DNA from 4 places in the Streptomyces phaeolivaceus genome. Region 3 is predicted to be linked to each of the others. Evidence: riboswitches for the same ligand, from Rfam matches in the RefSeq annotation. Region 3 holds a riboswitch; each other region holds the start of a gene.
What was found. Region 3 has a riboswitch for cyclic di-AMP ahead of F9278_RS31165 (C40 family peptidase). Riboswitches for the same ligand answer to the same signal wherever they lie in the genome.

Region 1 (7,278 bases), 2.7 Mb from region 3:
CGTCGTGGGAAAGGGCGTACCGTCCGGCAGGCGCGGCGCCGTCTCGACGACGTCCGGCTGACCGCAGGGACAGCGGTGCGCGATCGCGCGCAGCCCGCGCGGCGGACGGCCCAACTGCTGCTGGAAGGCCTCGACATCGGCGTCGGTCGGCTCGGTGCGCGGGGTGGGCGGCGGAGGGGTCTGCATAACCTGCTACTCAAGTCCTCGGTGTGGCTCATCGGTTCACGGTCACGGGGCGACGATCACGGGGTGCCCGTTCGGCTGTCGGCGGCGTCGGCCTTGTCGACCCCGTCCCAGACATTGGTGTACCAGGGACGGTCGGCCGCCCCCTGTGTCGTACGGGACTGCTTCGCCGCGTCCGGGTCGATCATGGTGTAGCCGGTCTCGCCCGGCATCACATAGTGCAGCCGCTCCCGGATGCGCTGCTCGGCGTACGCGTCGTCCTTCCAGCGCGCCTTGAGGTCGCGCAACTCCTCGACCCGCTCGCGCGCCTCCTGCCGCTGCCGCTGCGTGTCGGCGATCTCGGCGCGCTGGGAGACGTACTGCCTTATGGGATAGGCGAGCGCCACGATCATCGAGCAGAGGACGAGGGCGAGCAGCGCGGCCCGGCCGGTCAGCCGGGAGCGGCGGGCCTGGCGCTTGGTCTGGGAGCGGTAGACCCGGGCGGCCGTCTGCTCACCGAGCACCTTCAGCCGGGTCGCGGTGGAGAAACGGTCCCGGTCCCGGTCCTTCACGGCCATGTCCCGCTTCCCCTTCTCCTGTGCGTCCGGCGAAAGTCATACGCGCGCGCATTGCAACGTCCCCGCACACGGTACGGGACCGAGTACGGGGACGTACGTACGACGCTTCCTACTTGCCGTTCTGCCGGTGTCAGCCCTTGAAGCGGGGGAAGGCGGAGCGGCCGGCGTAGACCGCGGCGTCGTCGAGGATCTCCTCGATGCGCAGCAGCTGGTTGTACTTGGCGACGCGGTCCGAGCGGGCCGGGGCGCCGGTCTTGATCTGGCCGCAGTTCACGGCGACGGCGAGGTCGGCGATGGTGACGTCCTCGGTCTCGCCGGAGCGGTGGGACATCATGCACTTGAAGCCGTTGCGCTGGGCCATCTCGACGGCGTCCAGGGTCTCGGTCAGCGAGCCGATCTGGTTGACCTTGACGAGCAGGGCGTTGGCCGAGCCCTCCTCGATGCCGCGGGCGAGGCGCTCGGGGTTGGTGACGAAGAGGTCGTCGCCGACGATCTGGACCTTGTCGCCCAGCTTCTGGGTGATGACGTTCCAGCCGGCCCAGTCGTCCTCGTACAGCGGGTCCTCGATGGAGACGAGCGGGTACGCGGAGACCAGCTCCTCGTAGTACTCCGTCATCTCGGCGGCCGAGCGGGACTTGCCCTCGAACTCGTACTTGCCGTCCTTGTAGAACTCGGACGCGGCGACGTCGAGCGCGAGCGCGATCTGCTCACCGGGGACGTAACCGGCCTGCTTGATGGCCTCGATGATGAGGTCGAGCGCGGCGCGGTTGGACTCCAGGTTCGGGGCGAAGCCGCCCTCGTCGCCGAGGCCGGTGGACAGGCCCTTGGTCTTCAGCACCTTCTTGAGGGTGTGGTAGACCTCGGCGCCCCAGCGCAGGGCCTCGGAGAAGGACTCCGCGCCGATCGGGGCGATCATGAACTCCTGGATGTCGACGTTGGAGTCCGCGTGGGATCCGCCGTTGAGGATGTTCATCATCGGGACGGGCAGCAGGTGCGCGTTCGGGCCACCGAGGTAGCGGAACAGCGGCAGGTCGGACGCCTCGGAGGCGGCGTGGGCGACGGCGAGGGAGACGCCGAGGATGGCGTTGGCGCCGAGGGAGCCCTTGTTGTCGGTGGCGTCCAGGTCGAACATGGCCTGGTCGATGAGGCGCTGCTCGGTGGCGTCGTAGCCGACCAGCTCCGGGCCGATCTGCTCGATGACGGCGAGGACGGCCTTCTCGACACCCTTGCCGAGGTAGCGGTTGGGGTCACCGTCGCGCAGCTCGATGGCCTCGAAGGCGCCGGTGGAGGCGCCGGACGGAACGGCGGCACGACCCGTGCTGCCGTCGTCGAGGCCGACCTCGACCTCGACGGTGGGGTTGCCTCGCGAGTCGAGGATTTCCCGGGCTACGACGACGTCGATGGACGGCACGAGCATCTCCTTCATGGGATGTGACGCTGGTTGTGCGGGGCCGCTTGGGCCTTGCGACTAGAGCCTAACCGCCCCCGGGCCGTCGGCAGCCGACCGACCGTCCCGTGGACAGACAGACGGTACCTATTGTTTCAGCTCGGAACAAAGGGGGGTGGGCGAGAAAGTGAACAGAAAGAGGGAGAGGGCAGAAAGAGGGAGAGGGAGAGGGAGAGGGAGAGGCCCGGGAGGCGGGCAGGAAAAAGCCCCGCCCCGGTGCGTACGGGGGAATGCGCACCGGGGCGGGGAGCCCGTGGGGACGGGGGGACGGCCCTCACGAGGTCTTCACTATGGAGGACACGGATGTGAGCGGGCTGTGGTTCAGCTGGGGAGCGGCCAGATTTTTCGGCCCTGCCGGCCCCCCCCTCACGGGCCACGACGGGTCAGCTCAGGTGGAGCTGCTGGCCCGGGTAGATGAAGTCGGCGTCGTCGATGATGTCCTTGTTCAGCTCGAAGAGCTTCTCCCAGCCACCCTTGACGTTCTTCTTCTCGGCGATGGCGCTGAGGGTGTCGCCCTTGACGACCTTGTACTCGCCGTCGCCCTTCTTGACCTTCTTGCCGGTCGGGGTCTCGACGGTGGCGCGCTCGGAGGAGCGGGAGGCGCGAGTGTCCTCGGTGCTCTTCTTGGTGCTCTCCCGCGAGTTCTGCTGGGTGTTCTGCTGGGTGTTCTGCTGCGCGGAGGAGCCGGAGTCCGAGTTGCCGCTGGAGGCGGCGGCGCCGTCGTACGAGGCGCTGGACAGGCCGGTGCCGCAGACCGGCCAGGCACCCTTGCCCTGGCCCGCGAGGACCTTCTCGGCTATCGCGATCTGCTGGGCCTTGCTCGCCTGGTCGGCGGTGGAGGCGTACTGCGTACCGCCGTAGGCGGCCCACGTGGAGGCGGAGAACTGCAGGCCGCCGTAGTAGCCGTTGCCGGTGTTGATGGACCAGTTGCCGCCGGACTCGCACTGGGCGACGGTGTCCCACTCGGAGGCGGTGGCGGCGGAGGCGCTGCCGGCGACCATCAGCGGGGCGGCGATGGCGGCGGCGCCGGTGACACCGGCGACGGCGATGGCGCGAGCGGCCTTGGACGGGCGACGGTGCTTGCCCTTGCTGGAAAACAGCATGGAGTGATCCCCTCACCGACGCCTGCGAGGTGAGCTGTCGGGTTCGGGCCGGTTGAGTTGCCCGGCCGCGCACGCTCACCTCTCGGCTCACGTCACGCGGCTTCACCCCGAGCCGGTCCAGCGTGAATCGCTGGGCGCGGCACTTACCTTGGGTCCCCCGCTCCTGCCTACGGCGCTTGACGCGACGACTGTTCCTTGCGGCCGTTGGCAGGATTCGGCGTACCGACCGCAGGGGCCCGCTGTGGCGAGCGGTCACGACCGTAGGCATGTGATTCGCCGGATTTCAAAGACGATCAGGGGGTCTGTGATTCATCTCCCACATAGATCAAAACGGGCATTCAAGGGCGAACCATGACCCGAACTGCCGCTACTTTTCGCCCGTTTCGGCACCGACTTCGAGGGTCTGACCGGGAAGGATAAGGTCCGGGTCAGTTCCGACCGTGTCCCGGTTCTCCGCGTACAGCCCGCGCCACCCGCCGTCCAGGCCGAGCGAGTTCACGATGCCCGTCAGGCTGTCGCCGACCTGGACGGTGTACGCGCCGTCCGCGCCCTCGCGCGCCGTGTCGCCGCCACGGGAGGCGTGACGGCCGGAGGGCGCGGAGTCGGTGGCGCGGGAGTCGTCGGCCGCGCCCTCGCCGGCACCGGCCTCGGCGCCGGCGCTCTCGTCGGCGCTGGCGCCGCGGTGACGGCCGGTGCCGCCTTCGCCGTCCTCGCCGTCCTCGCCGCCCTCGGCGACCGAAGAGCTGTCGGACTGTGGCGACTTGTCCGATTCGGTGCTCTCGGAGTCCGTGGAGCCGTCCGAGCCGGTGCCGGTCTCGGCCTTCGCGGAACCGTCGAAGTCCTCGGAGGGCGAGTCGCTCGACGTACCGGGTTCGGCGGAATCATCCGAATCACCCGACTTCGCCGAATCGTTCGAGTTGCCCGAGCCGCTTGAGCCGCTCGATCCGCTTGAGTCGCCCCCATCGGCCGAACCGGATGATTTGGATGAACCGGAGGAATCAGACGAACTGGATGAATCGCGTGAATTCGTCGAGTCGTCCGTGACGCCCGTGTCCACGTCGGCGGAACCGGAGTCGCCGCCGAGGTTGTGGAGCAGTCCGCAGGTGGACCAGACGCCGACGCCCTGGTCGGCGAGGACCTTCTCGGCTACCGCGATCTGCTGCGAACGGCTGGCCTGGTCGGCGGTCGTCGCGTAGTCGAGGCCGCCGTAGTCGTTCCAGTTCTCCTGGGTCAACTGGAGGCCGCCGTAGCGCCCGTTCCCGGTGTCCGCGCTCCACGAACCGCCGCTCTCGCAGTCCGCCACCTGGTCCCAGGTGGTTCCGTCGGCCGCGCTCGCGCCGGTGGCGCCGAGGAGCGGGATCGCGATGACCGAGCCGGTCACTCCGGCGGCGACGAGGAGGGCCGGAGCCTGGCGGGGGCGACGGTGACGACCGTTCCCGGAGAGCATGCGGTTGCCTTTCACACGACAGCAGTGACCGGTGTGAAGGATGTGGTGACCCCTTCGCACTGACGTGTGAACGTAGCCGCAGTCGATCAGTTGTCACAAGTTAATGCAGCGTAGATCACGTGAAGATCACAGACTTGAGGGAGTGTCACTTCCCGCCGCGGAATGAGGTAGTGCTACGGGCTGCCCGGGTCCGCTCACGGACCGCTTCCGCGGGGTGAATTCGACCGGAAGCGTACGCAATCCCCGCATGATGAGCCCTCCTCGCCATCTCAGATCGGCGGAATCCACCGCGAGTCGAAGGTCGGGGAGACGGGTGAGGAGCGTCGCCAGCGCGGTCTGGCCTTCGAGGCGGGCGAGGGGGGCGCCGAGGCAGTAGTGGATGCCGTGGCCGTAGCCGAGGTGCTGGTTGTCACGGCGGGAGAGGTCGAGGGTGTCGGGGTCGTCGAAACGGGCCGGGTCGCGGTCGGCCGCGGCGAGGACGACGAGGACGGGGTCGCCGGGGGCGATGTCCTGGCCGCCGATGGTGAGGGGCTGGGTGGCGAAGCGCCAGGTGGCGAGTTCCACGGGGCCGTCGTAGCGGAGGAGTTCCTCGACGCCGGTTTCGAGGAGTTCGGTCTCCCCGGCGGCCAGGGAGGCCTGGAGGCGGGCGCGTTGCTCGGGGTGGGTGAGGAGGGCGTAGGTGCCGTTGCCGATGAGGTTGACGGTGGTCTCGAACCCGGCGAACAGCAGGATGAACGCCATCGCCGCGGCCTCGTTCTCGGTGAGGTGCTCACCGTGGTCGGAGGCGCGGATGAGCGCGGAGATGAGGTCCTCGCCGGGGGCGGGGTGCTCGGTGAGCGCTTCCCGCTTGCGGTGGATGAGGTCGGCGAGATAGCCGCGCATCTTCTTGACCGACCGGGCGACACCGCCCCTCGGCCCGCCGCCGTGCCGGATCATCATGCCCGCCCAGTCCCGGAAGTCGTCCTGGTCCTCGCGGGGGACGCCGAGCATGTCGCAGATCGCGTAGATGGGGAGGGGGAACGCGAACTCGTGGATGAGGTCGGCCTCGCCCTTCTCCGCGAACCGGTCGATGAGCTGATCGGTCAACTCCTGGACGCGGGAGGCGAACTCGGCGACCCGGCGGGGAGTGAACGCCTTGGAGACGAGCCGGCGGAGCCGGGTGTGGTCCGGCGGATCGATGTTCAGCAGATGCGTCATCAACTCGGCCTTGCGCTCACCGGGGATACCGGTCTTCCCCTTGGCGTGCGCGGGCTCGTCGTGATGCGCCGGATTCTTGGACAGCCGCCCGTCGGCGAGCGCCTGCTTCGCGTCCCCGTACCGGGTGACCAGCCACGCCTCCACCCCACTGGGCAGCCGCGTCCGGTGCACGGGCGCGTGCTCACGGAGCCAGGCGTACGCCGGATACGGATCGGTCGCGAACTCCCAGGTGAAGAGCTCGGGCCCGCCGGTCCCGCCGGGGGCACCCCCGGAGGTGCCCGCGGGGACGCCCGCGGGGACGCCGGGCGACGTGCCGGTGGAGGAGGATGCGGTCTGCTTGGTCACCCACCGACGGTATCCGCCTGCCCCGGCGCCCCTCCCCCGCTCCCCACCGCCCGGTCGGGGAGGACCACGACCCGGCCGAGCGTGGGATCGAAGCCCAGGACCGGACTGTCGTCCACGCCCTCCGGACACATCAGGACCGGCTTGCCGAGGTGGCGGCCGATGGATCGGAGGAACCCGCAGAACGCGTCGAGTCGGTCCTGACCCTGGATCTCCCGCAGGTCCATGTCGAAGTCGATCTCCTCGTCCGCGTGGAAGCGGAAGATCGCCAACATGTCCTGCGTCGGCCGGACCCTCAGCTGGGGGCATTCGGCGTCGTGCGGTCGGGCCAGGACGTGGGCGGCGCTCGGCACCGCGAGAGTCGTGCCTCCTTCGCTGTACTCGTGCTGCCAGCCACTCTCCACGACGAGGTCGAGGAGAGCCTGCCAGTCGTCCGCCGTGGTGTCCGGGACATGGAGGTCCGGCAGTGCGCCCATCGAGTCGGGGTCGAACTTCTCCTTCACCTCGTCCCACACCAGGTCAGGAGTCCCGTGGCTCCGATACATGTCAGCGCGTGCCCAGCCCCTCCGCCGCCCGGATCGCGTCGCGGTAGGTGCGGGCGGCTGCTCGGAGGGCTGTTTCTGGGTCGAGGCCCTTGGATTCGGCCTGGGCGGCGAGGGTGAGGAGTTCGTAGCCGATGTCGTCGCCGGGGGGTGGGGGGACGGTGAGGCCGGCGGTGCGGGCTCGGGAGGAGAGTTTGGTGGCGAGGGCCAGGGCGGGCTGGCCCAGGGGGATGCCGTCCGTCACCGACTCGCGGCGCTTCTCCACGGCCTTGGTGCGGAGCCAGTGCGCCTTGACCTCCTCCGGGGTCGTGGCCGTGGCGTCGCCGAAGACGTGCGGGTGGCGGTGGATGAGCTTGGTGACGATACCGGCGGCCACGTCGTCGATGGAGAAGGGGGTGTCGGGGTCGTCCTCGGCGATACGGGCGTGGAAGACGACCTGGAGGAGGACGTCGCCCAGCTC
Region 2 (7,278 bases), 1.3 Mb from region 3:
GTTCGCGGGCGACGGCGGCGATGTGTTCGAGGAGGGCGGAGGCGACACCGCGGCCCTGGTGGGCGTCCTGCACGAGGAAGGCGACCTCGGCCTCGTCGGCGGGGGCGGAGGCGGCCATCCCGTCGGCGCCGATGCGGTCGTAGCGTACGGTGGCGATGAACTCGCCGCCCACCGTGGCGGCGAGCCCCACCCGGTCCACGAAGTCGTGGTGAGTGAAGCGGTGGACGTCCTTGGCGGACAGGCGAGGGTAGGGCGCGAAGAAGCGGTAGTACTTCGACTCGTCCGAGACCTGCTCATAGAAGCTGACAAGACGCTCGGCGTCATCGACCGTGATGGGCCTGATGCGTGCGGTGCCGCCGTCGCGCAGCACCACGTCGGCCTCCCAGTGGGCGGGGTACTCGTGCCGGTCCGACGAGGTCTGCATGGGCCCCAGAGTACGGCTCGCGTACGCATGCGGCGCGGGGCAGCCTGGGGAGGCACGACAGAGGCAGGACGAGCACAACACAAGCGCGACAGCCGGTTCGTGGTCAGGCCGTGGGCCCGTTCCGGTACGTCGCCCCATATGGGAAACTGGTCTAGACAACCCGGTCTAGACCTCTCTGCAACACCCGACACACCTGAAGGGCAGCATCAACATGGCTGAGCGCCGCGTCAACGTCGGCTGGGCCGAGGGCCTCCACGCCCGCCCCGCATCCATCTTCGTCCGGGCCACCACGGCCTCCGGTATCCCCGTGACGATCGCCAAGGCCGACGGGAACCCCGTCAACGCCGCCTCCATGCTGGCGGTCCTGGGCCTCGGCGCCCAGGGCGGCGAGGAGATCGTGCTCGCCTCCGACGCCGAGGGCGCGGACGTCGCGCTCGACCGTCTGGCGAAGCTCGTCGCCGAGGGGCTCGAAGAACTCCCCGAGACGGTCTGAGCGACCGGGCAACCGAAGCGGAAAGGCCTGAAAGGCTGCCCGCACGCACCACCCGCACACATGACGAAGGGCTCGTCCGATTTATCGGGCGGGCCCTTCGCATTTACGTCCTTTTTCCGTTCTGCGGGCAGCCGAAAAAATGCCCCACGGAATTCTTCCCTCTTTGTATACGGCTCCCGTGTTAATGCCGCAGACTCGGTGTGTTTACGGGGTGTTGCGAAGTCCTCACACGGTCGGCGCGCTCCGCCCCGGCGGCCCCGCCCGGAAATCGGAGCCGGTGCGCGGCGGTGGCGCGCTCGGTGTGCACGGACGTGATGGTCCGGGCCCGGTCGCTGTCGCCGCGCGCGACGGCGTCCACGATGCCGCCGTGCTCCGCCCAGGACTCCACGGGGTTGGCAGGCGCCTCGACCGCGTACATCCAGGCGATCTTGTGCCGCAGCTGGGCGAGTGTCGAGGTCAGGGCGGGGCTGCCGGACGCCTGTGCGAGCGTCTCGTGGAACCAGCCGCCCAGGGAGCGCAGATCCTCGCTGGTGCCCCTCCTGGCCCGCTCCTGGCCCAGTCTGACCAGGCCGCGCAACACCTTGAGGTGCGCCTCGGTGCGCCGCTGGGCGGCGCGGGCGGCGCCCAGCGGCTCCAGCAGCATGCGCATCTCCAGCAGGTCGGCGGCCTCCTGCTCGGTCGGCTCGGCGACGCACGCGCCCGCGTGCCGCCGGGTCACCACGAACCCCTCGGCCTCCAGGGTGCGCAGCGCCTCGCGCACGGGGACCCGGCTGACGCCGTAGCGGCGGGCGAGCAGTTCCTCGGTGAGACGGCTGCCGCGCTCGTAGACACCCGCGACGATGTCATCACGGATCGCCGTGCATACCGAGTGCGCCGGAATACGCATGACCGACCTCCGCCTTAATCCCCGTGAAACGTCGATGATTGACGTGTGTTCCAGCGACTCTATTGCAGTGAGCCGGAATTTCCGATGGCGGACCGGAATCCAGGGATATTTTTTGGACAGGAGGTGCGTCACAAGAGGTTCGCACAACAGGGAAAGCCCCGGCTCGGTGAGCCGGGGCCTCCTGGGAAGCGGTGGGTCCGTCAGACGTTCACGCCGTGCGAGCGCAAGTACGCGACGGGGTCGATGTCCGAGCCGTACTCGGCCGTCGTCCGGGCCTCGAAGTGCAGATGGGGGCCGGTGACGTTGCCGGTCGCCCCGGAGAGGCCGATCTGCTGGCCGGGGGTGACGGTCTGACCGACGGAGACGCCGATGGACGACAGGTGGCCGTACTGGGTGTACGTGCCGTCGTTCATCTTGATGACGATGTTGTTGCCGTACGCCCCGCCCCAGCCCGCCTCGACGACGGTGCCGGCGCCGACCGCGAGGACGGTGGTGCCGGACGCGGCGTGGAAGTCGACGCCGGTGTGGCTGCCGGAGGACCAGACGGCACCGCCGGCCTTGTAGCCGGTGGAGATGTAGGAGCCGCTGATGGGGGCGACATAGGCGTTGAGGCGCTCGCGCTCGGCCGCGCGGGCGGCACGGGCCTTGATCTCCTCGCGCTCCTTGGCGGCGGCACGTTCCTGCTCGGCCTTCTCGGCGGCGGCCTTGCGGGCCTCCTCCTGCGCCTTCTTCTTGACCGCGGCCACCTCGGCGGCCTGCTGCTGCGCGACGGCCTGGGCGTCGACCTGGTCGGCGACCGTGTCGCCGAGGACGATGATCTGGTTCAGGCCGGTCTGCTCGACTGCGGGCTCCTCCGCGGCGAGCGCGGGAGCGGCCAGGGTGCCGATGACACCGGTGGTGGTGAGAGCGGCTACGCCCACGTTCCTCGTGGTCGTGCGCTGCACACGGCCGGGACGGCGGTGCTTCCCGGGGGCGCGGGTGAACGCCATGAAGTGGCTGGTCCTTTCCTTCCCTCTCGCCTACCGGGTTAGCTGACGGGTTCGGAGCAGGAAGGTCTCCTACGGCTGCCCCCCGTTTCGCGTCGCTCGCGAAGGGCACCCGATTCACCCCAGGGACTTCGGTGGGTCCCCGGCTCCCCTGGCTCGCGCCATGCGGGGACTCGGCGATGACTGTCCGGTGCCGCGGCTGCGGCGAACTTCTGACGAACAGCCGGACTGACGCTAAGTGCGTCGTCTTCGAAATAACAAACGGATCACAGGATTTGTTAAGTACGCCACAGGTCAGACACACAACCTCCGCCATCAATACGGACAAACAAGGGCCCTGGTGACTCTTCAGTCACCAGGGCCCCACGGACACGCGTCCTTCTGTCCGGTTTCTCCTCGGCCTCCGCTCGGCTTCTACTCGGCCGGTACGACCGTGACTTCACCGATTCCGAGGGCCCTGACCGGCTCCTCGATCTGCGCGGCGTCCCCGACGAGGACGGTCACCAGACGGTCCACCGGGAAGGCGCTCACGGCGGCGGCGGTGGCCTCCACGGTGCCGGTCGCGGCGAGTTGGCGGTACAGCGTCGACTGGTAGTCGTCCGGCAGGTACTGCTCGACCTGGTCGGCCAGCGTGCCCGCCACGGCCGCGGCCGTCTCGAACTTGAGGGGGGCGACCCCCACCAGGTTCTGTACGGCGACATCGCGTTCGGCGTCGGTCAGGCCCTCGGCCGCCAGCGTGCGCAGAACCGTCCACAGATCGTCCAGCGCCGGACCGGTGTTCGGGGTGTCCACCGAGCCGCTGATGGCGAGCATCGCGACACCGGAGCCGTCGGACGCCGAGCGCAGCACCTGGCCGAACGCGCGCACCCCGTAGGTGTAGCCCTTCTCCTCGCGCAGGACGCGGTCCAGCCGGGAGGTGAGGGTGCCGCCGAGGCAGTAGGTGCCGAGCACCTGGGCCGGCCACACACGGTCGTGCCGGTCGGCGCCCACCCGGCCGATGAGCAACTGGGTCTGCACGGAGCCGGGACGGTCCACGATGATCACACGCCCGGTGTCGTCGGCGCTCACCGACGGCACGACGCTCGGCTTGGCCGGGGAGCCCGTCCAGGCGCCCAGGGTGTCGCCGAGCAGCGCGTCGAGGTCGACCCCGGTGAGGTCGCCGACGATCACGGCGGTGGCCGTCGCGGGACGCACATGCCGCTCGTAGAAGGCGCGTACGGCCGCGGAGTCGATGCCCTCGACGGTCTCCTCGGTGCCCTGGCGGGGCCGCGACATCCGGGACGTGGCCGGGAACAGCTGCCGGGAGAGCTCTTTGGCGGCCCGGCGGCCCGGGTTGGCGGTCTCGTGCGGGATCTCGTCGAGCCGGTTGGCCACCAGCCGCTCGATCTCGCTGTCCTCGAACGCGGGTGCCCGCAGGGCGTCGGCGAGCAGGCCCAGGGCCTTCTCCAGCCGCGACACGGGCACTTCGAGGGAGAGCCGGACGCCGGGGTGGTCGGCGTGCGAGTCGAGGGTGGCGCCGCAGCGCTCCAGCTCGGCGGCGAACTCCTCGGCCGTGTGCTTGTCGGTGCCCTCGGAGAACGCCCTCGTCATGATGGTGGCGACACCGTCGAGGCCGGCCGGTTCGGCGTCCAGGGGCGCGTCGAGGACGACCTCGACGGCGACGACCTGCTGGCCGGGGCGGTGGCAGTGCAGCACGGTCAGGCCGTTGTCCAGGGTGCCGCGCTCGGGCGCCGGGAACGCCCAGGGGCGGGCTTCGCCGGCCTGGGGCTGCGGGTGGAAGTCCATGGTCGCGAGCTCGGTCACTTCGCCGACTCCTCGGTCTCGTCGGTGGTTTCGGCGGCCTCGGCCGCGGTGGCTCCGTCTTCGGCGGCCTCTTCGGTGTCGTCCTCGCCGGCGACGGGCTCGTACACGAGCACCGCGCGGTTGTCGGGCCGCAGGCGCGCCTTGGCGATCTCCTGGACCTCGTCGGCCGTCACCTCCAGGACGCGGTCGACGGCGGTGAGGGCGAGCTTCGGGTCGCCGAACAGGACCGCGTACCGGCACAGTTCGTCGGCGCGGCCCGCGACCGTGCCGAGCCGGTCCAGCCACTCGCGCTCCAACTGGGCCTGGGCGCGCTCCATCTCCTCCGCCGTCGGGCCCTCGGCGGCGAACCGGGCGAGCTCCTCGTCGACGGCTGCCTCGATGACGGGGACCTCGACGTCACCGGAGGTCTTCACGTCCATCCAGGCCATGGAGGGCGCGCCGGCCAGCCGCAGCAGACCGAACCCGGCCGTCACGGCCGTGCGGTCACGGCGGACGAGCCGGTTGTACAGGCGGGACGATTCGCCGCCGCCGAGGATCGTGAGCGCCAGGTCGGCCGCGTCGCACGCGCGCGTGCCGTCCTCCGGCAGCCGGTAGGAGGCCATCAACGCGCGCGCGGGGACGTTCTCCTCGACGACCTCGCGCAGCTGCTCGCCCATGACGTCGGGCAGGGCGCCGTCACGGGGCGCGGGCTTGCCGTCGTACGAGGGGATGGAGCCGAAGTACTTCTCGACCCAGGCGAGGGTCTGCTCCGGGTCGATGTCGCCGACGATCGACAGGACGGCGTTGTTGGGCGCGTAGTACGTCCTGAAGAACTGCTGGGCGTCCTCCAGGCTGGCCGCCTCCAGGTCGTCCATGGAGCCGATCGGCGTGTGCCGGTAGGGGTGGCCCTCCGGGTAGGCCAGGCGGAAGATCTTCTCGAAGGCGGTGCCGTAGGGCACGTTGTCGTACCGCTGGCGGCGCTCGTTCTTGACGACGGCCCGCTGGTTGTCCAGGTTCTTCTGGTCGAGCGCGAGCAGCAGGCTGCCCATGCGGTCGGCCTCCAGCCACAGCGCCAGCTCCAGTTGGTGGGTGGGCATGGTCTCGAAGTAGTTGGTGCGCTCCCAGCTGGTGGTGCCGTTCAGCGAACCGCCCGCGCCCTGGACCAGCTCGAAGTGGCCGTTGTCCTTGACCTGGCCCGAGCCCTGGAACATCAGGTGCTCGAAGAGGTGGGCGAGGCCCGTGCGGCCCTTCACCTCGTGGCGCGAACCGACGTCGTACCAGAGGCAGACCGCGGCGACCGGGGTCAGGTGGTCCTCGGAGAGCACCACGCGCAGGCCGTTGTCCAGGCGGTGCTCCCTCACTGTCAGGCCTTCGGAGCCGGCCTCGGCTGTGGCCGTGTGACCCATGGGCGGTACGTCCCTTCGATCGCTGTGCTGTGGTCGTCGCTGTGTCGTCGTCGCTGTGCTGTGGTCGCTGTGCTGTGGTCGCTCTGTTGTGGTCGCTCTGTTGTGGTCGCGGAATCCGTGGTCGTGTTCCGTCGTGGAATCGTCGCGGAAACCGCCGTTTTCCTGCCGGTCCTGCCACTGTATGCAAGCGCGCGGACCCCTGGAGAAGTTCCCGGGGCTCGTACGCCGAGAGCGAGACCGGGGTTGCGGGCGACGGTCAGTGGTTAAGGTCGGCGCACGCTGTTGACGCGGCGGCCCGCGAGGGCGTGCCCGGCCGTCGGCGCCGGGTCGTGTCGGGGTTGTCAGTGCGGCAGTCCACAATGGTGCGCGTCAGATCCCGTTCACGTCTCGGAGAGAGTGGACCGACACACGTGAGCGCCCCGTAGGTGAGCGACCAGAAAAAGAGGAGCCGGCAGCGATGGCCCGCCGCAGCACGAAGACCCCGCCGCCCGACGACGCGTTCGAGGAGCGGATCCTCGACATCGACGTCGTCGACGAGATGCAGGGCTCCTTCCTGGAGTACGCGTACTCGGTCATCTACTCCCGAGCTCTGCCGGACGCCCGTGACGGTCTGAAGCCGGTGCACCGCCGGATCGTCTACCAGATGAACGAGATGGGCCTGCGCCCCGACCGCGGCTATGTGAAGTGCGCCCGCGTCGTCGGCGAGGTCATGGGCAAGTTGCACCCGCACGGCGACTCGTCGATCTACGACGCCCTGGTGCGCCTCGCCCAGCCCTTCTCCATGCGGGTCCCCCTGATCGACGGCCACGGCAACTTCGGCTCGCTGGGCAACGACGACCCACCGGCCGCCATGCGGTACACCGAGGCCCGGATGGCCGACGCGACGAGCCTGATGACGGAGTCGATCGAAGAGAACACGGTCGACTTCACGCCCAACTACGACGGCCAGGAGCAGGAACCGGTGGCCCTGCCCGCCGCCTTCCCGAACCTGCTGGTCAACGGCGCGTCCGGGATCGCCGTCGGTATGGCCACCAACATGCCGCCGCACAACCTGAGCGAGGTCATCGCCGCCGCCCGCCACCTCATCAGGTACCCGAACGCCGACCTGGACACGCTGATGAAGCACGTCCCGGGCCCGGACCTGCCGACCGGCGGCCGGATCGTCGGTCTCTCCGGGATCAGGGACGCCTACGAGTCGGGCCGCGGCACCTTCAAGATCCGTGCCACGGTGGCGGTGGAGACCGTGACGGCCCGCCGCAAGGGCCTCGTCGTCACCGAACTGCCGTTCACCGTCGGCCCGG
Region 3 (7,278 bases):
GGAGGAGGTCACCCCGGCCGCCACCAGGAGCGCGAGCCCCGGCCGGGCGGCCACCCGCGCGGCCTCGCGGTCGCGCCGGAAGGCTCCGGCCAAACGTTCCGCCCTGCTGACCGTGGCCGTTCCGTCGGCCTGTGTCATGGGGGTCGCGGGGATCGCGGCGGCCTCGGTCGGCGCGACGTCGGACGACACGGAGACGACGGCGTCCATCAAGTCGGACGCCACCGCCGTGAAGCCGTCCACCGCCAACAACCAGCTCGACACCCAGCTGGAGAGCCTCTCCGCCGAGGCCGACGACTTCGCCGACCGGGCCAGCCGGACGCAGGAGCGCATCGACCTCAAGGCCCAGCAGGAGTTGGAGCAGAAGAAGGCGGCGGCCGAGGCGGCCCGCAAGGAGCGACTGCGGCCGAAGTTCGCGCTGCCGGTCGCCAAGCACGGACTCAGCGCGTACTACGGGCAGTCCGGCGTCAACTGGATGTCCCTGCACACCGGTATCGACTTCCCCGTCTCGTACGGCACCGCGGTGATGGCCGCGACCGACGGCACCGTGCGCACCCAGTGGAACGCCGCCTACGGCAACATGGTCATCGTGACGGCCAAGGACGGCACCGAGACCTGGTACTGCCACCTCTCCACGTACAAGGTCGCCTCCGGTACGACCGTCAAGGCCGGCGACACCATCGCCTACTCCGGCAACTCGGGCAACTCCACCGGCCCGCACCTGCACTTCGAGGTCCACCCGGCGGGCGGCTCCGCGATCGACCCCCTGCCGTGGCTGCGCAGCCACGGGTTGGATCCGACGTAAGCGCGACGGACACAGGACGACAAAGGAAGACGAAGACCGGGCCCCTGCTCAGCAGGGGCCCGAGTCATGTCGCCTCACCGGACGACCGTCGGCTACAGCTTCTCCACCGGCGCGTACCTCAGCAGCAGCCGCTTCGGCTTGGCGTCACCGAAGTCGATCGTGGCCTCCGCGTTGGCGCCCGCGCCCCCGACACCGACGACCGTGCCGAGGCCGAACTGGTCATGGGTGACGCGGTCGCCCACCGCGAGCGAGACCACCGGCTTCTCGTTGCCTCGGCGGGTCGCGAAGCCGGACGCGCCGGAGGCCGAGGAACGGGAGCGGGACGAGGACAGCGAGGACACGACCCCGGCGGCCGGCCCCGAGGAGACCGGCGCGGAGGCACCCGTGCGCTTCCACTCCAGATGCGTCGCCGGGATCTCCTCCAGGAAGCGGGACGGCGGGTTGTACGAGGGCTGGCCCCAGGCGCTGCGTAGCGAGGACCGGGTGAGGTAGAGCCGTTCCCGTGCGCGGGTGATGCCGACGTACGCGAGCCGGCGCTCCTCCTCCAGCTCCTTGGTCTGGCCGAGGGCACGCATGTGCGGGAAGACGCCGTCCTCCATGCCGGTGAGGAAGACGACCGGGAACTCCAGGCCCTTGGCGGTGTGGAGGGTCATGAGCGTGATGACGCCCGAGCCGTCCTCCTCCTCGTCGGGGATCTGGTCGGAGTCGGCGACGAGGGCGACCCGCTCCAGGAAGGCGGAGAGCCCGGCGGGCGTCGCGACGGCCTCGCCCTCGCCCTCGCCCTCTCCCTCGCCTGCCGCGGCCCCGGACTCCTGCTCGAACTCCAGGGCGACGGCGGCGAGTTCCTGGAGGTTCTCGATACGGGTCTCGTCCTGGGGGTCGGTGGAGGCCTGCAACTCGGCGAGATAGCCGGTGCGTTCGAGGACCGCCTCCAGGATGGTCGCCGGTCCTGCGCCGGAGTCGACGACGGTCCGCAGGTCCTCCATCAGCGTGTTGAACCGCTTGACGGCGTTGGTCGAGCGGGACGCCATGCCGTACGCCTCGTCGACGCGCTTCAGGGCCTGCGGGAAGCTGATCTTCTCGCGCTGCGAGAGGGCGTCGATCATCGCCTCGGCGCGGTCCCCGATGCCGCGCTTGGGCACGTTGAGGATGCGGCGCAGCGGGACGGAGTCCTCCGGGTTGGCGAGAACGCGCAGGTAGGCGAGGACGTCCCGGACCTCCTTGCGCTCGTAGAAGCGGACGCCGCCGACGACCTTGTAGGGCAGGCCGACGCGGATGAAGATCTCTTCGAAGACACGGGACTGGGCGTTGGTCCGGTAGAAGACGGCGACGTCTCCGGCCTTCGCGTCGCCCGCGTCCGTCAGTCGGTCTATCTCGTCGGCGACGAACTGGGCCTCGTCGTGCTCGGTGTCGGCGACATAGCCGGTGATCTGGGCGCCCGCGCCCGCGTTGGTCCACAGGTTCTTGGGGCGGCGGGACTCGTTGCGCTCGATGACCGCGTTGGCCGCGCTCAGAATCGTCTGCGTGGAGCGGTAGTTCTGCTCCAGCAGGATCGTCGTCGCGTCCGGGTAGTCCTCCTCGAACTGGAGGATGTTGCGGATGGTCGCACCGCGGAAGGCGTAGATCGACTGGTCGGCGTCACCCACGACGCACAGCTCGGCGGGCGGTACGTCCCACTCGTTGGGCGGGACGTCGACCGGGTGCTCGGAGGTGCCGACCAGCACTCTGACCAGGGCGTACTGGGCATGGTTGGTGTCCTGGTACTCGTCGACGAGGACATGCCGGAAGCGGCGGCGGTAGTGCTCGGCGACGTCCGGGAAGGCGCGCAGCAGATTGACCGTCGTCATGATCAGGTCGTCGAAGTCCAGCGCGTTCGCCTCGCGGAGGCGGGACTGGTACATCGCGTAGGCCTGGGCGAGGGTCTTCTCGAAGCCGTCGGAGGCCTGGGCGGCGAAGTCCTCCTCGTCGATCAGCTCGTTCTTCAGGTTCGAGATCTTGGCGCTGAAGGACTTGGGCGGGAAGCGCTTCGGGTCGAGGTCCAGATCACGGCAGACGAGCGCCATCAGCCGCTTGCTGTCGGCGGCGTCGTAGATGGAGAAGGAGGAGGTGAAGCCGAGCTTCTTGCTCTCCCGGCGCAGGATCCGTACGCACGCGCTGTGGAAGGTCATGACCCACATGGCGTTGGCGCGCGGGCCGACGAGCTGCTCGACGCGCTCCTTCATCTCACCGGCGGCCTTGTTGGTGAAGGTGATCGCGAGGATCTGGCCGGGATGGACCCGCCGCTCGCCCAGCAGATGGGCGATGCGATGGGTGAGCACCCGGGTCTTGCCCGAGCCGGCGCCGGCGACGATGAGCAGGGGGGACCCGGCATGCACCACGGCCGCGCGCTGGTTCTCGTTCAGCCCGTCCAGGAGCGCCGCCGCGTCGATCGCGGGGCGGGGGGCGCCGTCGCGGTAGTACGCGTCCCGGTCCGGTGGCGCGTCGAACTTCCCGCCGAACAGATCGTCCGGAAGCGGCTCCGGTACGTGATCGTCCTCGGGCGGCGGCGGGGGTTCCTCCGCGTGGCCGCGGGGGGCCTGGAGGTCCGCCAGAAAGCTGTCGTCAAAGAGGCTGCTCATCGCTCTCCGAGTCTAGGCGCCCCCACTGACAGCGGGAGGCCGCCCCGGGAAGTTCACAACCGTACACACTCGCCACGCACCGCGACCGCCGCGCGACGGTGAGCGATCGATCCTACCGTCTGTCGCGCCGAAGAGGCTAAGGTCACGAAAACGTATCAGGCATATCGAACATCAACCTTCACACGGGCCACACGAGTTGGCTAGCTTTTTCCCTAGGACCGTACGACCCAACCGGCGAACGTCGCCGGGCCGCACGGCCTCCGCCGAGTCCGGTACGCCTTCCGTCGGCGCCGGAGCCGGGGACCCACCGACCTCTGGGGTGAATCGACCCGACCGCCGCACGCGGCAAGGGTCGTAGGGCAAACCTTCCGAAGCTTGCGCCCGAACCCGACAGCTAACTCGGTAGGCGGACAACGGAAGGAGACGCCGAACCATGGCGCCGCACCGCAAGCCGCGTCCGGCCGGCCGGACGCGCGCGGGCATCCGCACCCCCGCTCTCGCCACCGCCGCCCTCACCTCCGTGGCCCTGCTCTCGCAGACGGCCACGGCCGCGCCGTCGACCGACGACAGGCCGAGCCTGGAGGAAGTCGAGAAGAAGGTCGACGACCTCTACCGCCAGGCCGGGTCGGCGACCGAGAACTACAACGCGGCCAAGGAGAAGACGACCAAGCAGAAGAAGCAGGTCGACACCCTCCTCGAAACCGTCGCCAAGCGCACGGAGAAGCTCAACGAGGCGCGGGAGGAGCTGGGTTCGTTCGCCGCGGCCCAGTACCGCAACGGCGCGGCCGCCCCCGACCAGGCCTCGCTGCTCCTGGCGGACAACCCGCAGGACTACTTCGACCAGAACCAGCTGATGGACCGGTTGACGGACCGTCAGAAGGACGCCGTCGACTCGTACGTCACCGAGCAGGCCGAGGCGACGGAGCAGCGCCAGGAGGCGAGCGACAGCCTCGAACAGCTCACCGAGTCACAGAACGCCCTCAAGACCAGCAAGGCCAAGGTCCAGGCGAAGCTGGCCGAGGCCCGTGAACTGCTCTCCAGCCTCACCGCCGAGGAGAAGGCCCGGCTCGCCGCGATCGAGAAGCGCGAGCAGGAGGAGGCCGACCGCAAGGCGGAGGAACTCACCCGGCAGCAGACGGCGACAGCCCAGCCGACCCAGAACACCCAGGGGAGCCAGGAGACTCAGGGAACCCAGGGAACGGTCCAGGAGGAGGCCTCCGCCGGCACGGAGACATCCACCGAGACCGCCGCCCCGGCCGAGGACTCCACCTACGCCTCGAAGGCCGCCAAGGCCCTCGCCCGCGCCCGCGCACAGATCGGCAAGCCGTACGTCTGGGGCGCCACCGGCCCCGGCTCCTACGACTGCTCCGGCCTCACCCAGGCCGCCTGGAAGGCCGCCGGCGTCGACCTCCCCCGCACCACCTACGACCAGGTCAACACGGGCACCACCGTCTCCCTGTCGAACGCCAGGCCCGGCGACCTGATCTTCTTCTACGACAACATCGGCCACGTCGGCCTCTACATCGGCAACGGCATGATGATCCACGCCCCCAAGCCGGGCACATACGTCCGCGAGGAGTCGGTCTTCTACGACGGCGAGTCCTCGATCCACAGCGTGGTGCGACCGGCGTGACGGCAGGGCGACAGCCCGGTCAGGTCCGTCCGGGCAGCTCCAGCATGCGGGGTATCTCGCGCCGATAGCGGTTCACCGCCGCCCACGCCGCGTCGGGTTCCGCGGCGAGCTTGGCGCGGGCGGTGGTGAGCCGGCCCAGGGGCCCGGGACCGGCGGACCGCAGCCAGTCGAGGCGCTGCGCGAGATCGGAGGCGTCGCTGTCGGTGAAGGTGCGCAGAAGGGTCGCGCCCAGGGCGAGATAGGACCGGACCTGGTCCGCGGCCCGGCGGGTCTCGTACTCGTCCGAGGGAATCGCGGGCATCGTATAGATCAGTTGTTCCCATTCGACGGCGTCCACGGGCGCCTGTGAGACCTCGCCGATCCAGCGCGCGGCCGCAGGCGCGTGGTCACCGGCCAGGGTCGCCGCGTAGCGGGACTGCGCGGACAGTACGGCGTACGCGTCCTCGGTGATCAGTTCCCTGGCCAGAGGCGCGAGTTCACCGACATCACGCAGGGCCTTGGCACCGGCGAGGCTCATCACGGCACGCAGCAGATCGCGCGGCAGCCCGCCGGAGAGCACCTGGCACAGCCACAGGTAGGGCTCGGGCAACCAGACACCGCGCAGTTCCAGCAGGCTGCGGGCCTGTGCCAGGTCGAGCGGCGGCACGGCCACGACCTTGTCGAAGGCACTGTCGAACGCGGTCCGCACGTCGAGCACATGCCGCCCGAACGCGGTGAGCGCGTCCTCGGAGACGGCGACCAGGAAATGGCATCCCTGAATACCGAAGACGACCTTGAGGTCGTTCAGGAACCGCTCGGCCTCCTCGGCGCTGCCGAGTTTGTCCAGTTCGTCGATCCCGATCACGACCCGGCCGCCGAGCGGGCGCCGTTCCAGCGCGACGAGATCGAGCAACGCCCGGAACCGTGCGACCAGTTCGGGATAGGTCAACACCTGTTCCGTGTGCTGGACCTGCCGCGCGTCGGCGAGTTGGAGGCCGGCGGGGAGCGCGAGCTGGTTGGTCCGGGTGCGCATGACGGTCAGTTGGTAGTGGAGGGTGCGCAGATGGCGCAGGGCAGCGGCTTCCGCGGCTCCGGTGCGTCGTTCGTGCCTGCGCGTGGAACGCCCTGAGAGCACCAGGGCCCACCCGATACCGACGACCGCGGTCACGGCTCCGCCGATTCCGACGAGCAGCGGCCGATCCACGGACCACGACTGCCCGAGTTCGGTGAGCTGCGGCCACAGGAACGCCCCGACGCAGGTGAGCACCCCGGCGACCACGGCGAAGGCCGCCCCGATCCGCTGCGCCCGTGCCTTCCAGCGGGTCGGCTCGGTCCCGGGCGGCCCGTCATCGGCCGCCTCCACTCCGGTGATCCTGCGGCACACCTCCGCGAAGAGGTGGATCAGGAACTCCCGCGGGTCGTACGACGTCGGGGCGGGCACCAGCACGAGCAGGTCGTCGGCGGCGGTCGCCGCGTCGGGTGCGCAGAACCGTTGCATGAGACTGCTCTTGCCGGCCCCGCGTGGCCCGCTCACTCCGAGGCTGGCGCTCTCCAGTTGCCTCAGGTGGTACTCGGTCTGCCGCGCCGCCTCAGTGGCCACGAACTGGTCGGAGCGGCGGATTCCGGTGAGGCGGGAGGGGTCGATCGTGGGAAAGCTGAGGCTCTGGTGGCCGCGACCCACCGGCAGTCGGCCCCGCAGGAGCGGCATCACACCGTCCCGGGCGAGGGCCGCCAGCCAGTCACGCCTTGCCTGGACCGCGGCGTCCCGGGAACGGGTGGCGGGGAGTTCGGGCCAACGCGTGGGGTCTTCGAGGCGGAGAGCGCGGTGGGTGGCGGCGTGCGGGCGGGCGTAGAGGTAGACGGGGAGGGTGAGTGCGGTCAGCACGGCGGAGACCATCGCGACGGCGGGAAGGCGATCGGGGGCGACGCCCGTCAGAACCGACAGCACGACGAGGGGGCCGAAGGCCGGCGCCGGTGAAATCACCCAACGCCTGTGCCAGGCGGCGGCCGACGTCGGCCACTGCCGGAATCCGAGCCAGACGAGAGCCGCCCCGAACCATGCCAGGGCCACCTCGTCCAGGGCCATCCCCATCAGGCCCACGGCGTTCAGCAGGAAGATCACGCCGAGGCCGGCGATCGTGCCGTACACGAAGGTGAGCACCGGTCCCGCCCACCAGGGCTTGCGCTGTACCGCGAGCATGCTGCGGTGTGCCTGCTGGAAACGCCCGTACGCCTCCGCTCCGGCA
Region 4 (7,278 bases), 5.5 Mb from region 3:
CCGAGCGGAAGATCCCGTTCGCGGGGCGCCGTCTCTCGCCGGGCCCCTCCCCAGCCCCTCGTACGTCCTGTACATTCTGTACAGAAGCCGTTCCAGAGGAGGCGTCCCCATGCCCGCGAACCGACCGTCGGCCCGACATGTGCTGCCCGAGTTCACCGAGCGCACCGGTGCGGGTCACCGGACGATGGACCCGTACTCGAAGCTGCTGGAGGAACGGATCGTGTTCCTCGGGACACCGATCGACGACACGTCGGCGAACGACGTGATGGCGCAGTTCATGCATCTCGAGTACCAGGCGCCGGACCGCGACATCTCGCTGTACATCAATTCGCCGGGCGGCTCGTTCAGCGCGATGACGGCGCTCTACGACACGATCCGGTTCGTCACCTGCGATGTGGAGACCGTCTGTCTGGGGCAGGCGGGTTCGGCCGCCGCGGTGCTGCTGGCGGCGGGCACGCCCGGCAAGCGGTTCATGCTGCCGGGGGCGCGGGTGCTGATCCACCAGCCGGGGACGACCGACCGGATCGAGGGGCAGACGAGTGATCTGGTCATCCAGGCGGCGGAGTTGACGCGCAACCGCCGGATGCTGGAGGAGATGCTCGTCCGGCACACGGGGCGCGGCCCGGAGCGGATCGCCGCCGACATCGAGCGGGACCTGTTCCTCGACGCCGAGGCGGCGGTGGCGTACGGGTTGGCCGACCGGGTGATCCGGAGCCGCAAGGGCTCGCCCACGCTCCCCGGCGCGAGGTGAGGCGCGGATGCTGCCACCCGAACTGCCGCCGCTGCCCGCGCTCACCCGCGCCGAGGCGGAGCTGATCGACCGTTACCTGGACGTGGTCGATCTGCTCGGCCGGATCAATCCGGCCCGTCCGGGCGACACCTACCGCGGGTTGCGTGCGGCGCAGGCGCTCGTCGCGAAGGCGATCGCCCTGCGCGAGGCGCTCGAACTGATGCACAGGCGCGGGGAGAACGAGGTGCACGCCCCGACGCTCGCGCGGGCCCTGCGGGTCCTCGACGGCGAACGGCGGGCCGGCCGGGTGGCCCTGCCCCCGGAACCGGAGGACTCACCGACCTGAACCGATCCAGGCCCGCGCGCCGTACTACTGACGGGGCGTCCGGTCCGGGTTTCACGCCCTTCGGACGGCCTACCGCGATCGACCCATCGGCCCATACGTCGCAAGGACCTGTCAAGTTGCGCAACACGCCTGGTACATGGCCGGAGCACGCCATTCCGGTGCTGGTGCGGACCTCCTCGGCCACTTGGACACACCCGCCGAAATCCCCCTGTCCACCCGAACGGGGGAGTGGTGAGTAAGACCACAAATCCATGGTTCCGTTGGGATTTTCGGACGTCCGTGCGCCAAGATCCCTTCCTGACGACAAGCCCCCGCCGCAGCGGCGGGGCGATCCGGGTGGACGCCGAGTCCTGCCGCTACCCGGATGACCGGTCGACAGGAGTGCATCGGCAGGAGTGGAGGACCCAAGCACGACGGGTCGCCGGAACGGTCAACCCATGACCGGGCCGAGCAGCCCTTGGGGTGAAGCCGCGTCAGCGGCCGGGCAACTTCGCCAGCCCGAATCCGACAGGTCATCCTTCACAGGCGGCTGACGAAGGGTTGCGCATGACTGCGCTGAATCGTGTCCCGTCGCTGTTGACCCGGGCCGGCACGGCCTCGGCTCTCACCATCGCCGCAGTGAGCGGCAGCATCGTGGTCCCGGGCGCCGCATCCGGCGCCGAGGCCGCCACAGTGGCGTCGAAGGCACTCAAGGTCGCGGCTTCCAAGAAGGGCTCCCCTTACAAGTACGGCGCCACGGGTCCGGGCAGGTTCGACTGCTCAGGGCTGACGCTCTACTCGTTCAAGAAGGCGGGCAAGAAGCTGCCCCGTACTGCTCAGCAGCAGTACAACAAGACGAAGCACATCTCCGCGAGCAACCGCAAGCTCGGAGACCTCGTCTTCCTCCACTCCGGTTCGAGCGTCTATCACGTCGGTATCTACGCGGGGAAGGGAAAGATCTGGCACTCGCCGAAGACGGGTGACGTCGTCCGGCTGCAGAAGCTCTGGACGAAGAACGTCTGGTACGGCCGGGTCCGCTGACCCACCGTCGGGGGCGGCGGAGCGCTCCGCCGCCCCCGACGCCTCTGGTGCGCGCCGATCGCGGTCCTCATGTCTCCTGCGGACCGCCCGCCGTGACCGGTTGCACGGGGACCGTCCACGGAAGTTCGATCGCCACCGTCTTGCCGCCCTCCCGAGTGGGTCTGACGCTCAGCCTGCCGCCGCATTCGGCGGTCAGCCAGCGGATGATGACCATGCCCCGGCCGTTGTCCTGTTGGACGGCGGCCGGCAGTCGTTTCGGGAAGCGTGGATGGCTGTCGGTGACGCCGATGCGCAGGTGCTCGTCCCGGTCGAGGGCGAGGTCCACGGTGAAGGTGGGCGACTGGCCCAGGGTGTGCTGGACGGCGTTGGTGGCGAGTTCGGACACGATCAGGCGCACGGTCTCCGCGATGTCGGTGTCGCCCGGCAGGCCCCATTCGGCGAGCACGCCGGCGACGTAGTTCCGGGCGGCGGACACCGAGGCGGGATCGCTCGGCAGAGTGACGGATGCTTCCAGGTGATCTGCCATGGCGAGGCGTCCCTTTCCCACGGGACCGGTGTCCGACAGGGAGCGGATGGTTCGACTACGGTCCCGGACTGGTGCTTCGCGCCAGACTGCCACTACCTGGGCTGTCTCGGGTGCGATCCACCAAGATATGCATATATCTGTCGCTCGAAGCGGTGAACTATCCGACGGCCGACCGTATTCGGGTGGGGTCTTCGTCCATCCTCTGTCGTCACCCCGACTTCGCGCGCCGGGCGGAAGGAGAATCCCATGCAGTACGGTCCGGCGGTACGCCGCCGCAAGCTCGGTGCCGAGTTGCGTGTGCTGCGCACCCGTTCCGCGCTCACCAGTATCGAGGCGGCCGACCGCGTGGGCTGGCACCAGTCCAAGGTGAGCCGGATCGAGACGGGCGCCAGCGGGGTGAAGCCCGCGGACGTACGCAAGCTGCTGGACGCGTACGGGGTGGACGACACCGAATTACGGGAGCTGCTCCTGGCGTTGGCGGGCTCCGAGGACGGCGGCGGGCGGCACAACTGGTGGCACGCGTACCGGGGCGTACTGCCGCCGACGTACCGGGACTTCATCAGTCTGGAGTCGCAGGCCGGGGGGATGCGGACGCTGGAGACCTCGGTGGTGCCGGGGCTGCTGCAGATCCCCGAGTACGCGCGGGCGGTGACCCGGGCCGCGGTGGAGGGGCTGGAAGACGACAAAATCGACGCGCTCGTGGAGGTGCGGCTCGCGCGGCAGGAGGTTCTGCGCGGGAGCCCGCCGATGAGGCTGAGCGCGGTGCTCGACGAGGGCGTTCTCCGACGTGAGGTGGGTGGCCCGGAGATCATGACGCGGCAGCTGGTCCATCTGGTCGAGGCGGCGCGGCTTCCCCAAGTGCGACTGCAGGTGCTCCCGTTCACTGCCGGGGCGCATATCGGCGTCACCGGCCCTTTCGTAATTTTCTCGTTTCGGAGCACATCTGATCTGGACGTGGTTGTTCTCGACCACTTGACGAGTAGCCTCTACCTCGAACGGAAAGAAGACCTCAAGGCGTATGTCGAGGCCTTCAACGCCCTTCAGATCCACGCCCTTTCGCCCGAGGACTCGTTGGATTACATCGCCGGACTAGCCACCGGCGCGTAAGGAGGCACCATGTCCGCACTGCCTCGGAACGTAACCACCAGTACCGAACTGCGCGGAGTGCGATGGCTGCGCAGCAGTCGCAGCACCGGAATGAACAACTGCGTGGAGACGGCCCGTCCCGGGCCCGGCCGCTGGGCCGGTCTGGTGGCCGTACGCGACTCCAAGAACACGGCGGGGCCCGCCCTGCTGTTCGACCCCGACGCCTGGGAGGGATTCATCACCACGCTGCGGTGACCACCACCGACAGCGTGTGCGCTTCCGCTCGTGGCGACGCTCGGCCGGGACGCCGACTCACGGTCGCGTATCGCCGATGATCCCCACGGCTCGATCGATCTGCCCCTGTGTGAGATCCGCGCGGGCGGTCAACCGCAGCCGTGAGACGCCGTCGGGCACGGACGGTGGGCGGAAACAGCCGACGGCGAGACCCGCCGCCCGGCAGTTGGCCGCCCATCGGACCGCCTGATCCGGCGACGGCGCGCGTACGGACACCACGGCGGCGTCGGGCCGCACCGCTTCATGGCCCGACGCCGTCAGCCGTGTGTGCAGCTCCCGCGCCACCGCACGGGCCCGCGCGGCCCGTTGCGGCTCCCGGCGCAGCAGCCGCAGCGCGGCGAGCGCCGCGCCGGTCGCGGCCGGGGCGAGGCCGGTGTCGAAGATGAACGTCCGGGCCGCGTTGACCAGATGGTCGATGACGTGGGCCGGGCCGAGGACGGCACCGCCCTGGCTGCCCAGCGACTTCGACAGCGTGACCGTCACGACCACGTCGGGGTCGCCCGCGAGCCCCGCCGCGTACGGCGCGCCCCGGCCCCCGTCGCCCAGGACGCCGAGTCCGTGGGCGTCGTCCACGATCAGCCCGGCGCCGTACTCCCGGCAGACGGCGGCGAGGGCGGCCAGCGGGGCGGCGTCCCCGTCCACGGAGAAGACGGTGTCGGAGACGGCGACGGCGGGCACCCCGCCGCCCGTGCCCAGTGCCTTGCGGACCGACTCCGGGTCGGCGTGGGCGACGACCTGGGTGGTGCCCCGGGCCAGCCGGCAGCCGTCGATGAGCGAGGCGTGGTTGCCCGCGTCCGAGACGATCAGGGAGCCGTGCGGGGCGAGCGCGGTGACGGCGGCGAGGTTGGCGGCGTAGCCGGAGGAGAAGACGAGGGCGGCCTCGAAGCCGCAGAAGTCGGCGAGTTCCCGCTCCAGCTCGCCGTGCAGCTCGGTGGTGCCGGTGACGAGCCGGGAGCCGGTGGCACCGCCGCCCCACCGCCGCGCGGCCTCCGCGGCGCCCTCGGTGATCTCGGGGTGCCGGGCGAGACCGAGGTAGTCGTTGCTCGCGAGGTCCAGGAGCGGCGAGTCGGCGGGGCGGGGCCGCAGGGTCCGTACGAGCCCGGCGCGGCGGCGCGCCGACGCCTGCTCGTCGATCCAGCCGAACGCCATGGGTCCTCCGGGGTGTGGGCGGGCGGTGTGCCGCGGGCAGGCCGCGGGGCCGGCGCCGTGGTGCACGGTGCCGCCGGTGCTTTTGTAGGCAGTGCACAGACACTAACGGCCCCGCCGACCGCTCACGATGTGGTGATACCCACACGCCGATCCCACTCTGTTGTCCGAACTCTCCTTGGCCGGAAGCGGTCCCGTAGGACAGGATCGGCTCTCATGGACCTGCTGAACACGCTGGTGGACAAGGGGCTCCGGCGCGAGCCGCCGAGCCGTGCCGAGGCGCTCGCCGTTCTCGGTACCTCCGACGACGAGCTGTTGGACGTGGTGGCCGCGGCCGGGAAGGTGCGCCGCCACTGGTACGGGCGCCGGGTGAAACTGAACTATCTGGTCAACCTCAAGTCCGGTCTCTGCCCCGAGGACTGCTCCTACTGCTCCCAGCGGCTCGGCTCCACCGCCGGCATCCTCAAGTACAGCTGGCTCAAGCCCGACGAGGCCTCCAAGGCCGCCGCGGCCGGGCTCGCCGGGGGCGCCAAGCGGGTCTGTCTGGTGGCGTCCGGACGCGGTCCGACCGACCGGGACGTGGCCCGGGTCTCCGACACCATCAAGGCGATCAAGGATCAGAACGAGGGCGTCGAGGTGTGCGCCTGTCTCGGTCTGCTCTCCGACGGTCAGGCGGAACGACTGCGTGAGGCGGGCGCGGACGCGTACAACCACAACCTGAACACGTCCGAGGCGACCTACGGCGAGATCACGACCACCCACACCTACGCCGACCGGGTGGACACCGTGCGGAAGGCGCACGCCGCCGGACTGTCGGCGTGCTCCGGGCTGATCGCGGGCATGGGCGAGAGCGACGAGGACCTGGTCGACGTGGTCTTCTCGCTGCGCGAACTGGACCCGGACTCGGTGCCGGTGAACTTCCTGATCCCCTTCGAGGGCACCCCGCTCGCCAAGGAGTGGAACCTCACCCCGCAGCGCTGTCTGCGGATCCTGGCGATGGTGCGGTTCGTCTGCCCGGACAGCGAGGTGCGGATCGCGGGCGGTCGCGAGGTCCATCTCCGGACGATGCAGCCGCTCGCCCTGCACCTGGCCAACTCGATCTTCCTCGGCGACTACCTCACCAGCGAGGGCCAGGCCGGCAAGGCCGACCTGGAGATGATCGCGGACGCCGGGTTCGAGGTGGAGGGCACCGACCAGGTGACACTGCCGGAGCACCGGGCGCACGTCGCGGCCGTTTCCGCCGGGGGCGGCTGCGGGTCGCACGCGGACGAGGGCGCGGGCGCCGGTTGCGGGTCGCACGCGGGGGGCGGGGTGTGCGGTTCCGCCGCCGAGGCGCCGGCCGTCAGGACCCCGGCGGGCGAGGCGCGTACGGACCTGGTCGCCGTACGCCGTCGGGGCACCGGAACCGATCTCGCGCCCAATGCCTGAGCTGCCCGACCGGAGCGTGGCCGAGCTGGTCGAGCTGGACCGGCGGCATGTGTGGCATCCGTACGGGCCCATGCCGGGCCGGCGGGAACCGCTCGTCGTGGAGTCGGCGAGCGGGGTCCGGCTGAAGCTCGCGGACGGCTCGGGCGAGCTGGTCGACGGCATGTCCTCGTGGTGGTCGGCGATCCACGGCTACAACCACCCCGTCCTGAACGAGGCGGCGCGCGAGCAGCTCGGCCGGATGAGCCATGTCATGTTCGGCGGGCTCACCCATGAGCCCGCCGTACGGCTCGCGAAGCACCTTGTCGACATGTCGCCCGAGGGTCTGGAGCATGTCTTCCTCGCCGACTCCGGGTCGGTCTCGGTCGAGGTCGCGGTCAAGATGTGCCTCCAGTACTGGCGTTCGCTCGGCCGCCCCGGCAAGCGGCGCCTGCTGACCTGGCGCGGCGGCTATCACGGGGACACCTGGCAGCCGATGTCGGTGTGCGACCCGGAGGGCGGGATGCACGAGCTGTGGCAGGGCGTCCTGCCCCGGCAGGTGTTCACGGACCCGCCGCCGGCCGCGTACGAGGAGTCGTACGCGGAGTCGCTGCGCGCGGCGATCGAACAGCACGCCGACGAACTGGCCGCCGTGATCGTGGAGCCGGTGGTGCAGGGCGCGGGCGGGATGCGGTTCCACTCCCCCACGTATCTGCGGGTGCTCCG

Region 1: it holds a riboswitch for cyclic di-AMP, as region 3 does, so the genes downstream of both, F9278_RS18960 (transglycosylase family protein) here and F9278_RS31165 (C40 family peptidase) in region 3, are expected to answer to the same signal.
Region 2: it holds a riboswitch for cyclic di-AMP, as region 3 does, so the genes downstream of both, F9278_RS36825 (M23 family metallopeptidase) here and F9278_RS31165 (C40 family peptidase) in region 3, are expected to answer to the same signal.
Region 4: it holds a riboswitch for cyclic di-AMP, as region 3 does, so the genes downstream of both, F9278_RS05770 (C40 family peptidase) here and F9278_RS31165 (C40 family peptidase) in region 3, are expected to answer to the same signal.

Annotation. Positions count from the first base shown of each region.
Region 1 covers NZ_CP045096.1:4,053,266-4,060,543, forward strand. The annotation lists gene F9278_RS18945 (DUF501 domain-containing protein) at 1-186, opposite strand, end outside; gene F9278_RS18950 (FtsB family cell division protein) at 243-740, opposite strand; gene eno (phosphopyruvate hydratase) at 871-2,157, opposite strand; gene F9278_RS18960 (transglycosylase family protein) at 2,571-3,290, opposite strand; cyclic di-AMP (ydaO/yuaA leader) riboswitch at 3,295-3,475, opposite strand; gene F9278_RS18965 (LysM peptidoglycan-binding domain-containing protein) at 3,658-4,737, opposite strand; gene F9278_RS18970 (cytochrome P450 family protein) at 4,864-6,279, opposite strand; gene F9278_RS18975 (hypothetical protein) at 6,276-6,821, opposite strand; gene F9278_RS18980 (nucleoside triphosphate pyrophosphohydrolase) at 6,823-7,278, opposite strand, start outside.
Region 2 covers NZ_CP045096.1:8,002,464-8,009,741, reverse strand. The annotation lists gene F9278_RS36845 (bifunctional acetate--CoA ligase family protein/GNAT family N-acetyltransferase) at 1-424, opposite strand, end outside; gene F9278_RS36835 (HPr family phosphocarrier protein) at 636-917, shown strand; gene F9278_RS36830 (GntR family transcriptional regulator) at 1,099-1,803, opposite strand; gene F9278_RS36825 (M23 family metallopeptidase) at 2,004-2,792, opposite strand; cyclic di-AMP (ydaO/yuaA leader) riboswitch at 2,805-2,978, opposite strand; gene F9278_RS36820 (M16 family metallopeptidase) at 3,204-4,592, opposite strand; gene F9278_RS36815 (M16 family metallopeptidase) at 4,589-5,977, opposite strand; gene F9278_RS36810 (DNA gyrase/topoisomerase IV subunit A) at 6,435-7,278, shown strand, end outside.
Region 3 covers NZ_CP045096.1:6,707,689-6,714,966, reverse strand. The annotation lists gene F9278_RS31175 (M23 family metallopeptidase) at 1-802, shown strand, start outside; gene pcrA (DNA helicase PcrA) at 895-3,420, opposite strand; cyclic di-AMP (ydaO/yuaA leader) riboswitch at 3,672-3,844, shown strand; gene F9278_RS31165 (C40 family peptidase) at 3,854-5,053, shown strand; gene F9278_RS31160 (NACHT domain-containing protein) at 5,073-7,278, opposite strand, start outside.
Region 4 covers NZ_CP045096.1:1,206,480-1,213,757, forward strand. The annotation lists gene F9278_RS05760 (ATP-dependent Clp protease proteolytic subunit) at 110-751, shown strand; gene F9278_RS05765 (hypothetical protein) at 759-1,076, shown strand; cyclic di-AMP (ydaO/yuaA leader) riboswitch at 1,449-1,619, shown strand; gene F9278_RS05770 (C40 family peptidase) at 1,623-2,096, shown strand; gene F9278_RS05775 (ATP-binding protein) at 2,164-2,622, opposite strand; gene F9278_RS05780 (helix-turn-helix domain-containing protein) at 2,869-3,729, shown strand; gene F9278_RS05785 (DUF397 domain-containing protein) at 3,739-3,963, shown strand; gene F9278_RS05790 (8-amino-7-oxononanoate synthase) at 4,021-5,151, opposite strand; gene bioB (biotin synthase BioB) at 5,365-6,576, shown strand; gene F9278_RS05800 (adenosylmethionine--8-amino-7-oxononanoate transaminase) at 6,569-7,278, shown strand, end outside.